Robiginitalea biformata HTCC2501: one gene and its partner. The protein of the gene in region 2 interacts with the protein of the main gene of each other region in a pairwise test. Links are inferred from orthologs where the notes say so. Each region holds a gene or a part of one and is shown on either strand. Other genes may lie near its edges.

The links. The genes of interacting proteins can lie anywhere in the genome.
Region 1: the proteins of lpdA (region 2) and odhB interact in binary tests that used the Escherichia coli proteins (3 or more experiments, as listed by UniProt). The link is inferred for Robiginitalea biformata HTCC2501 from one-to-one orthologs.

What each region holds. Positions count from the first base shown.
Region 1 is NC_013222.1:147,047-150,010, reverse strand. It holds odhB (2-oxoglutarate dehydrogenase complex dihydrolipoyllysine-residue succinyltransferase), read left to right. Parts: upstream 1-818; coding sequence 819-2,111; downstream 2,112-2,964. Other genes in the region: RB2501_RS00585 (TatD family hydrolase), read left to right, coding at 2,669-2,964; RB2501_RS00590 (retropepsin-like aspartic protease), read right to left, coding at 2,195-2,632; RB2501_RS00600 (2-oxoglutarate dehydrogenase E1 component), read left to right, coding at 1-725. UniProt on the Escherichia coli protein: E2 component of the 2-oxoglutarate dehydrogenase (OGDH) complex which catalyzes the second step in the conversion of 2-oxoglutarate to succinyl-CoA and CO(2).
Region 2 is NC_013222.1:2,395,771-2,403,660, reverse strand. Bases 3,219-6,099 are described here. They hold lpdA (dihydrolipoyl dehydrogenase), read right to left. Parts: upstream 5,419-6,099; coding sequence 4,018-5,418; downstream 3,219-4,017. Other genes in these bases: RB2501_RS10660 (Lrp/AsnC family transcriptional regulator), read right to left, coding at 5,500-5,958; RB2501_RS10670 (acyltransferase family protein), read left to right, coding at 3,219-3,970. Also shown: RB2501_RS10685 (alpha/beta hydrolase), read right to left, coding at 1-804; RB2501_RS10680 (anthranilate synthase component I family protein), read right to left, coding at 827-2,122; RB2501_RS10675 (NADPH-dependent FMN reductase), read right to left, coding at 2,127-2,660; more of RB2501_RS10670, read left to right, coding at 2,783-3,218; RB2501_RS10655 (aminotransferase class I/II-fold pyridoxal phosphate-dependent enzyme), read left to right, coding at 6,110-7,333; Na+/H+ antiporter NhaC, read left to right, coding at 7,486-7,890. UniProt on the Escherichia coli protein: Lipoamide dehydrogenase is a component of the glycine cleavage system as well as of the alpha-ketoacid dehydrogenase complexes.

The sequences.
Region 1 (2,964 bases), 2.3 Mb from region 2 along the record:
AAGACAAATGGAAGTTGCAGAACGGCCTGGTGCTTTTCCTGCCCCACGGCTATGAAGGCCAGGGTGCGGAACACTCTTCGGCCCGGATGGAGCGCTACCTGCAATTGTGCGCCCGGGACAATATGTATGTGGCTGATGTCAGTACCCCGGCCAACCTGTTTCACCTGCTCCGGCGCCAGATGCTGGTCAACTTCCGCAAACCGCTGGTGGTTTTCACCCCGAAGAGCCTGCTCCGGCATGCAAAATGCGTCTCCACGGTAGAGGAACTTGCGGAAGGCCGGTTCCAGGAAGTGATCGACGATGCCGGGGCATCGGTTAAAAAGGTCAAATCCCTGGTATTCTGTACGGGGAAATTTTATTACGACCTGCTCGCAGCCCGGGAGGAACTGGGCAGGGAGGATGTGGCCCTGGTCCGCCTGGAACAATTGTTCCCGCTGCCGGTGGTGCAGATGGAGGAGCTTATCGAGAAATATTCCCATGCGGAAGACCTGGTTTGGGCACAGGAGGAACCCAGGAACATGGGTGCCTGGAGCCACCTGATGATGCACTTCCCGGATGCCTCGCGTTTCCGCGTGGCTTCGCGGCGCTTTTACGCTTCCCCGGCAGCGGGCAGCCCGGCGCGCTCCAAGATGCGGCACCAGCAGGTAATCGATTATGTTTTCGATCCGAAAAAAGACAATATGAGCCGGCCGGTTCCTGCGGATGTGGCAACGGACGAAGAATGACCCGGGCGGCCGCCGGCAAAATACCATTGGGATAGGAAACAGTAAGATTTTGTTTCACACAGCAACTGAAAAAATACAAAAAGAGGAAATCGCATGATTCTAGAAATGAAAGTACCTTCTCCGGGCGAATCCATCACGGAAGTGGAAATTGCCCAATGGCTCGTTTCGGACGGGGACTACGTCGAAAAGGACCAGGCCATTGCCGAGGTGGACTCCGACAAGGCCACCCTGGAGTTGCCCGCCGAGGAAAGCGGGGTGATCACCTTGAAAGCCGAAGAAGGGGATGCCGTGGCCGTTGGCGAAGTCGTTTGCCTGATCGATACGGATGCGGAAAAGCCGGACGCTTCCGGGGGCAAAGACCAGGAAGGCAGCGCCGGAACGGATTCCGTGGGCAAGGGGGATGAAGGCTCTGGCGGAAACGCCGAAAAGGAACTCGACAAGCAAAAAGAACAGGCAGGCCAGGCCGGGGGATCAAAGGCCCCGCAACCCAGGCAGGCCAAGGAAACCTATGCTTCCGGGGTTGCATCGCCTGCAGCGAAGAAGATCCTCGATGAAAAAGGCATCGACCCGGCATCCGTGAAGGGCTCTGGAAAAGACGGCCGCATTACCAAGGACGACGCCGTTAAAGCCGTGCCTTCCATGGGCAGCCCCGGAGGTGGATCCCGCGGGGAGTCCCGGAGCAAACTTTCCATGTTGCGGCGCAAGGTGGCCGAACGCCTGGTATCCGCCAAAAACGAAACAGCCATGCTGACGACCTTCAACGAGGTGGACATGTCTGCGGTATTCGATATCCGTGCGGAACACAAGGAAGCTTTTAAGGAGAAGCACGGGGTGGGACTCGGCTTTATGTCGTTCTTCACCAAAGCCGTGATCCGGGCGCTCCAACAGTTCCCGGCGGTGAATTCCATGATCGACGGCAAGGAAATGATTACCTACGATTACTGCGATATCAGCATCGCCGTGTCCGGACCGAAAGGCTTGATGGTGCCGGTGATCCGCAATGCGGAAAACCTGAGTTTCCGCGGCATCGAAGAAGAGGTCAAGCGATTGGCGCTCCGGGCCCGCGACGGACAGATCACCGTTGACGAAATGACCGGGGGTACCTTTACAATCTCCAACGGCGGCGTCTTCGGTTCGATGCTCTCCACCCCGATCATCAACCCGCCCCAGAGCGGTATCCTGGGGATGCACAACATCGTCGAACGGGCCATCGTCCGCGACGGCGCCATCGCCATCGCGCCGGTAATGTACGTGGCGCTTTCCTACGACCACCGGATTATCGACGGGAAGGAATCTGTCGGATTCCTCGTGGCTATTAAGGAGGCGATCGAGAACCCGGTGGAACACCTCATGGACGGGGACCTGAAAAAAGCGTTGGAGCTCTAGCCGGTACCCCGGCATCGGTATTCTCGGATACCGGAAACAAAAACGGATTAATTATTGCGATGCCCCGGCCCCGGCCGGGGTTTTTATTTGAGATAGAGGTTGCAGGAATCGTAGTCGATGACTGCCTTGCCGCCGTGCAGGATATCCGCCCCGAGGATGCCGTCCACGGGGGGTTCGTCCTGGCTTTCCAGGGCCTGGTTCACATGGCTGAGGTCAAAGAGGACAACCTGCATGTCCGGGCGTTCCCAACCTTCCAGCGCCAGGGTGTTCCCATCGGAAACCAGGGTCTCCATATCTACTGCTCCTGCCCCTGCGGCCCGGATCTCGGAGATTTCGGTAAGCAGGCGGAAGCGCTCCGTCCGGTCGAGCCCCACGCAGGTATTGGAGGCCCCGGTATCCAGGATAAAACGGCCGGTCACCCCGTTCAGGGAACCGGAGAGCGCCAGGTGGTCGGTGCGGGTGCGTTCCAGGGGCATTGCGCTGAAGCCGCGGTCCAGCAGGAACTTTTTAAGGGTGCCCATGAGATTTTTTGATAAAGATAATCCTATTTTTGCGCCGTGACCCTGACAGATACACACGCCCATTTATACGTGGAAGCTTTTGACGAGGACCGGGCCCGGATGATGGCCCGTGCCCGGGCCGAAGGCGTGGAGCGGTTTTTTATCCCCGCCATCGACTCCGCCTATACGGAGCGGATGCGGGATTTGCGGGAAGCTTACCCGGATGAGGTTTTCCTCATGTGCGGTCTGCACCCCACCCACGTGAAGGAGGATTTTGAGGCAGAACTCCGGCATGTCGAACGCGAACTGGACCGCGGGGGCTACGTGGCCGTCGGGGAGATCGGGATTGACCT
Region 2 (7,890 bases):
TGCTTTGAAAAACGCCGCCCTACCCCGATCGTGGTGCAGCTCGTGCCGATTGCCGTCCAGTACGAGTAATTTGCTGCCCGGCACGCGTCGGTTCAGAATCCGGCTGCCTTCCGGATCAATAATCGGGTCGTCGCCCCCATGTGCTATCAGCAGGGGAATATTCCAATCGGACGCGTGTTCCAGCACCCACTCCCCGGCTGCAATTACCGGCAGGGAATAGTTGGGGCTCACGCGGTCGTGTATCAACGGATCTTCCTTGTAGGCGGCTACCTCTTCCGGCTGGGAGGAGATCCCCGAAGGGTCCAGGCCTGCCGGCAAGGTTACGCTGGGAGCGAGCCGCAGCAGGATTTTCCCAACAACCAGCTTCCAGGCAGGGGGCTGGAATGCCAGGCGCAGGTACGGGCTGCTGGCCACCACGCCTGACGGAGACACCGCACCCCGCAGGACAGCGTTGAGTACCAGGTTCCCCCCTAAACTGTGGCCGTAGAGCACCCGGGGTTGGCCGGGGTACAATTGGCCCGCCTTCTCGTATGCTGCCGACACCTGCCCGATCAATTGCCCGTACCCCTGGCAGTGCCCGCGTTTTCCCCCGGAGTGCCCATGGCCCACCAAATCGAAAGTCAGGACCGCCCAGCCGGCTTGCAACAGGTTGGGCACCACACCGGGTTCATACCGCCCGGCATACTCGCCAAAGCCGTGGACCAGGACCACGCACCCGCGGGGTTCCACTATCTCGTACTGGTAAACGCGTGTTCGGACACCTGCCCATTCCTCGACATAGCCCATCTTTTTGAATTCCGGCATTTCTGCGGTTTTTAGGGGTTCTTCAATCGCCTTCAAGGACTTGCCGCATCGCGCGGGCCTTGAGCAGGCATTCTTCATATTCGGCCTCCGGGGTGGCGGCAGCCGTCAGGGCGCCACCTACCGGGAAACTGGCCACGCCGCGACTTGCATCGTAAAACAGGCTCCGGATCAGGACATTGAAATCAAAGTCCCCATCCGGGGTCATATAACCCAGTGCCCCGCTGTAAGCCCCCCTTTTAAAGGACTCCCGGCTTTCGATGTGTTGCATGGCCGATATTTTCGGGGCCCCGGTCATGCTCCCCATGGGAAAGGTATCCTGCAGCAATTGTACCGGGTCTATCTCCCCGGGCACTTTGGCCCGAATCGTCGAAATGAGTTGGTGGACCTGCTCATAGGTCCTCAGTTCGCACAAACCGTCTACCCGGACGCTTCCCCTGAGGGCGCTGCGGGACAGGTCGTTTCGAACCAGGTCGGCGATCATGATGTTTTCGGCACGCTCCTTCGGGTCTGCCTGCAGGTTAAGCGCCAGTTGCCGGTCGGTTTCCGGTGAGGGGTCCCTGCGGGCAGTCCCCTTCATGGGCTGGGACCAAACGGTGGCTCCGCGCTTGCACAAATAGCGCTCCGGGGAGGCACTGAGAATACTGCGGGATCCGAATTGCATCCAGGCGGCAAACGGGGCCCGGGAAATGGCATTGAGCCTCCGGTAAGTGGCCGCGACATCCAAATGCGCCTCTTCCACAAAGAATTCCTGGCAGAAGGTCACTTCGTAAAAATCCCCCCGATGGATAGCGGCCAGCAGTTTTGCGGCGGCCCGGAAATAGGCTTCCTTAAAAATCCCCATACGCGTCCGCAACTGGCGATTCGGGGCATCTGTCAGCTCCCGGGGTGTATCGGCAATGGCCTTCCGGTCGCTTTCGATCTCGCCAACCGCCCGGGGCAAATAGCGGAAAACAGCCTGCCCCCTACGGATCTCGATAATTTTTTCGGGCTGGAAGACAATCAGATCCGGAAACTTCATCCGGTCCGGGTTTCCGGATTCCAATTCCTCCAGGTCATTCTTCAGGTCGTATCCCAGGTAGCCCAAAACCCAGTCGCCGGTCTGCTCCCGGAAGGCCCGCAGTGCCTCGAAAGCACCCCGGGCGGACGATTGCAGCTCCGCAGCCTTTCCAATGCCCATTAATCCGTCAAACCGGCCCAAAGGGTCCGTGTGGCCGTTACTGTCCAGCCAGCAAAAATCTCCCAGGGTAGCAGCCCAGTTTAGCAGCCCGGACTTGAAGCTGTCTGCATCGTCCAGGGGGAAGCGCCTTTCGGATCGCATGCTGTCAGAGTTTCGCTAAAAAGGTATCCAATGCCCGGCCGTGATCCTCGAGGAGTTCCGGATCGGTGATGCCTTTCTCCGGGTCAAAGTTGTCGTAATAGGAAGGCAGGGACCACTGGGCTGCCACTTCCGCCCCAAACCGGGTGATCATTTTAGCGACGACCTCCCGGGACGATTGCGCCCCGCGCTTGCCCCCGGATGCGGAAAGCAACAAAATAGGGAGTCCCTCGAGGAACTTCCGGTCCTTGCGGGAAAGCCAGTCCAGCAGGTTTTTGGTAAACGCAGAGGGGTTTCCGTTGTGTTCGTTAACGGAAAGGACCAGGCCGTCGGCTTCCCTTAACCGTTTGTGGAGTCCTTCAATCCCCGGCGGGATCCCATGGGCGTCCTCCAGGTCTTTGCTGTACATCGGAAAGTCTTCTTTGGAAAGGTCGCGGGTTTCCACCTGATGCCCTTCGATCAGGGAAACCGTATAGCGCACCAGCTCAAAATTGATGGATGTTGAGGAATTACTGCCGGCAGTTGCCAGGATATTTGCCATATCGCTTCAAGTTTGAGGACGAAAATACCCCAATTACCCATTAAGTGCGAGTATTTTAGCTAATTTTGGTGCCGAAAACATCCAAACGGGTGGGCAATTAAGTATATAGATAAATTCCGAATATGGGAAAACCGAGCCGGTTGTACTTTATTGACGCAATGCGCGCCTGGGCGATCCTGATGATGCTGCAGGGGCATTTCATCGACGGATTGCTGGACCCGCTCTTCCGGGACCCTTCCAATCCGGCCTATGCCACCTGGTTGTATTTCAGGGGGATCACAGCCCCGGTTTTCTTCACCGTTTCCGGTTTCATCTTTACCTACCTGCTGCTCCGAACCCCCAGGAATCAGCCGGATAATCCTCGGATCCGCAAAGGGATTCGACGCGGGTTGCAACTGGTGGCCATCGGATACCTTCTGCGCACCAACCTCTTTGGGTTGCTCCAGGGTCAGATTTACCCGTCTTTTTACCTGGTGGACGTGCTGCACTGCATCGGGGTGGCCCTCCTGCTAATCATCGGCATCTATCAGCTTACCCGGAAATTCCGTCCCGGGGCCTTCCCCGTTTTGCTCCTGATGGTCACCGTGGGGCTCTTCCTTTTTGAACCGGTATACAAGACGTGGACTTATGAGGGGTGGCCTGCCGCCATTGCGAACTATCTGACCAAAGCCAACGGTTCCGTGTTCACAATCGTTCCCTGGGTGGGTTACACCGCGTTCGGGGCCTTTCTGGCCACCGCCTTTCGGAGGTATGCCAATACCCGGCACCTGTATGTAAAAAGCATCTTGCTGAGTGTCCTGGCCGGTGTTGCCCTGGTTGGGTATTCCTCGGCGTTTTTCAGCTGGGTGGCCCGGCAAACCGGATGGGAATTGCCGGAAATGGTAGTTGCCAACAACTATTTGTTTATCCGGCTCGGGGATGTCCTGCTGGTTTTTGCCGTGTTTATGCTCCTGCGGGGCCTGTTGAAAAAGGAGGTGTTTTTGCGCATCGGGCAGAATACACTGAGCATCTACGTCATCCACTTTATCATACTCTACGGCAGTTTTACCGGCCTGGGGCTCTACCGGTTCCTGCACCACAGCCTAACCCCCTGGGAAGTAATCCCCGGGGCGCTTGCTTTTATGCTGGTTTGCACCTGGGCGGCCCTGACATACGACTCCCACCAGGAACGGGTCCGCGACCTGCTTAAATCCACCGCCCGGATTACCCGGCAGGGATTGGAAAAATACGCGTGGATCCTCTACCGGTGGGCCCGCCGGGGAGCCGACAAACTCATGCGCCTGCTGGGGCTTGCCGAAAGCCGTTCCTGAGGCAGTTTCCACTACTTCCCGCACCCGCATTTTGATTCAGGGAACCCCTAGCTGTGCAGGGGACGATTGTCCGTGGCTGCCAAAGCAGCTTCCTTGACCGCTTCCGCATAGGTTGGGTGGGCATGGCTCATCCGCGCGATATCCTCTGCAGAAGCCCGGTATTCCATGGCCACTACGGCTTCCGCGATCAGGTCGGCAACCCGGGCCCCGATCATATGGACTCCCAGGACTTCATCCGTTTCCTTATCCGCCAGTATTTTTACGAACCCGTCCGTATCCATGCTGGCGCGGGACCGCCCGAGGGCCCGCATGGGAAATTGCCCGCTTTTATAAGCGACCCCGGCTTCCTTGAGCTCCTCCTCGGTTTTCCCGACTGCCGCTACTTCGGGCCAGGTATACACCACGCCCGGGATCAGGTTGTAATCGATATGCGGTTTTTGACCCGCCAGGATCTCGGCGACCATCACCCCTTCCTCTTCGGCCTTGTGGGCAAGCATTGCGCCGCGCACCACGTCTCCGATAGCATAGATGTTCCCGGCAGAGGTACGGAGGTGTTCGTCTACCTCCACCTGGCCGCGGTCGTTGAGTTTAACCCCCGCCGCCTCGGCGTTCAGCCCGTCCGTATAGGGTTTGCGGCCTACGGAAACCAGGCAGTAATCGCCTTCCAGGCTCACCGACTTCCCTTTCTTGTCCTCGGCCTCCACCGTGATTTTCTCACCTTTCCGGGATACGCCGGTTACTTTGTGCGACAGGTAAAACTTCACCTTTTGCTTTTTGAGTACTTTGGTAAGCTCGCGCGAAAGGGCGCCGTCCATCCCGGGGATGATGCGGTCCATATATTCCACAACGCTCACCTGGGCACCCAACCGGTTGTAGACCTGCCCGAGTTCCAGGCCGATTACACCCCCGCCGATAATAATCAGGTGCTTGGGGACTTCCTGGAGTTTCAGCGCCTCGGTGGAGGTAATGATGCGCTCCTTGTCCAGCTCAATGAAGGGCAGGCTGGCAGGCTTGGAACCGGTGGCGATTATGCTGTGTTTGGCTTCGATTTCCGTTTTCTCCTTCCCAGCAATTTCGATATGCGTAGCGTCCTTAAAACTTCCCAGGCCGTGGTAGACGTCTACCTTGTTCTTGTCCATCAGGAATTCGATCCCCTTGGTGTTCTCTTCCACAACCGATTGCTTCCGGGCAATCATCTGTTTCAGGTTCACCTTTACGTCACCGGGGATATCGATCCCGTGCTTCTCAAAATGCGTTATGGCATCGTGGTAGTGATGGCTGGAGTCCAGCAGGGCCTTGGAAGGGATACACCCGACATTCAGGCAGGTACCCCCCAGGGTGTCGTATTTTTCAATCAGGGCGGTTTTCATGCCCAGTTGGGCACAACGGATGGCGGCCACATACCCGCCGGGTCCCGAGCCGATTATGGCTACGTCGTATGATTTCATAGTTGCGGTTTTCTACGGATTATCGATCCTGGTAAAAGCAGGAACAAAAGTACAAATGTTTTGGCAGTCTGCAGGGATGATTCAGAGTGGCAATTCCGTGGTGTGTTTAACCTCCCGGATCACAAACGAACTCTGGGTGCTCCCAATGTGGTTAATGGCAGTGAGTTTCCCTACCATGAACTCCCGGTAGGCCTCCATATCCGCAACGTAAATCTCCAGGATATAATCGTATTCCCCGCCGATGTGGTAACAACTCACCACCTCCCGCAAGGCCAGGACTTCTTCCTCAAACTGCAAAACGCGGGGTTTGATGTGCTGGCTGAGTTTGATATGGCAGAACACCTTGAGTTTCCGGCCGGCCCTGCCCGGGTTGAGCAGGGCTACATACCGGTCAATCACCCCTTGCTTCTCCAGGCGCCTGACCCGTTCGTAAACGGCTGTTGGCGAAAGGTCGAGTTGCAGGGCCAGGGCCTTGGTGGTCTGTTTACTGTTCTCCTGCAGGAGCCGGAGCAGTTTGCGGTCTGTCGGGTCGAATTCCATCCGTATATTTTTCTATAATAACGTCTTATTTTGATCAAAATACATAATTATATCTATGATATTGCTATATCACAGTATGTTTATCTAAATAATTGATCATACATTGATATAATCTTTTTGTATGGGTACCTTCACAGAAAATTACACCAAAATGAAGCCATACAACGCCTCCGACGCCATCCAGGACCTGCAATACTTCGGGGAGTTCGGCGGGGTGAACCCCTCCATTTCCGATTCCTCCACATATACCTTCCTGTCTGCCAAAACCATGTTTGACACCTTTGAGGGCAATACGGAGGGCTGTTACCTCTACAGCAGGCACAGCTCCCCCTCCAACCTTTACCTGGGCGAAGCCCTGGCCGCCCTCGAGGGGACCGAAAGCGCCAACGTCACGGCCAGCGGCATGGGGGCGATCACGGCAGTCATTTTACAACTCTGCAGCAGCGGCGACCACCTGGTCAGCAGCCGGACCATCTACGGGGGTACCTATGCCTTCCTGAAGAATTTCCTGAAACGCTTTGATATTGCAGTGAGTTTTGTGGACATCACGGACCCGGAAGCAGTAGCCGCAGCAATCACCGACAAAACCCGCATGATTTACTGCGAATCCGTGAGCAACCCCCTGCTGGAGGTTGCAGATATCCCCACGCTGGCAAAGCTGGCCAATGACAGAGGCATCCGCCTGGTGGTGGATAACACCTTCTCCCCCCTCTCCCTCTCCCCGGCCCGCCTGGGCGCCCATATCGTGGTGCACAGCCTGACCAAATTCATCAACGGGAGCAGCGACGCGGTGGCCGGGGCCGTTTGCGCCGATTCGGATTTCTGCCTGGCCCTCAAAGATGTGAATGACGGGGCCGGGATGCTCCTTGGCAGCACCCTGGACAGTTTGCGGGCCGCGTCCATCTTGAAAAACCTACGGACGCTTCACCTGCGCATCCGGCAACACAGCAGCAATGCCGCCTATTTGGCCGGCAAATTCCGGGAAGCCGGGCTCCGGGTGGTCTACCCGGGCCTGGAATCCCATCCGGGGCACCAGTTGATGCAGCGCCAGATGAACCCCGATTTCGGATTTGGCGGCATCCTGACCGTGGATGCGGGATCGGCCGAAAAAGCGGATGCACTCATGGAGATGATGCAGCGGGAAAACCTGGGGTACCTGGCCGTAAGCCTCGGGTTCTACAAAACGCTTTTCAGCGCCCCGGGGTCTTCTACTTCTTCGGAAATCCCGGAGGAAGAACAGCAAGAAATGGGGTTGGGTTCCGGCCTGATCCGATTCTCCATCGGCCTGGACAACAATATCGAACGCACCTGCGAGCGCATGCTGCGGTGTATGCAGCAACTGGGGGTTACCTCCGAATCGCAGCCGGCGGGATAATTCAACCCGAAGAGCCTGCGGGGTGCGGGAACGGGCCTGAAACCCATCCGCGGGCAGTAGTAAGCCTCGCAACCCGGAACCGGATGTGCGCTTGCCCGGCCTTGCAGAAGCCCCGGCAAAGTCGTAATATTACCGTCTAGCTAACACACTTTATGGCCAAACCAAAATCCGGTAAGTACCGACAGGACGAACACATAGTAGACAACCGGGAACTCGGGATATGGGAAGCGCTGATCCCGGTATTTGCCCTGATCGGGATGCTGGCATACAATGTTTATGTCTTCGGGGATGAGGCCATTGGAGGCTCCAACCAGTTTATCCTCCTGATGGGGGGTGCAGTGGCCGCGATTGTGGGCTTCTTTAACAAGGTTTCCTTCAAATCCATGCTGGCCGAAGTGGCCGAAAACATCAAATCCACTACCGGGGCCCTGCTGATTCTGCTCATGGTGGGGGCACTGGCCGGCACCTGGCTCATCAGCGGCATCATCCCGGCTATGATTTATTACGGGTTGCAGGTCCTGAACCCGACGATATTTTTGGCGGCCTGCGTGGTGATC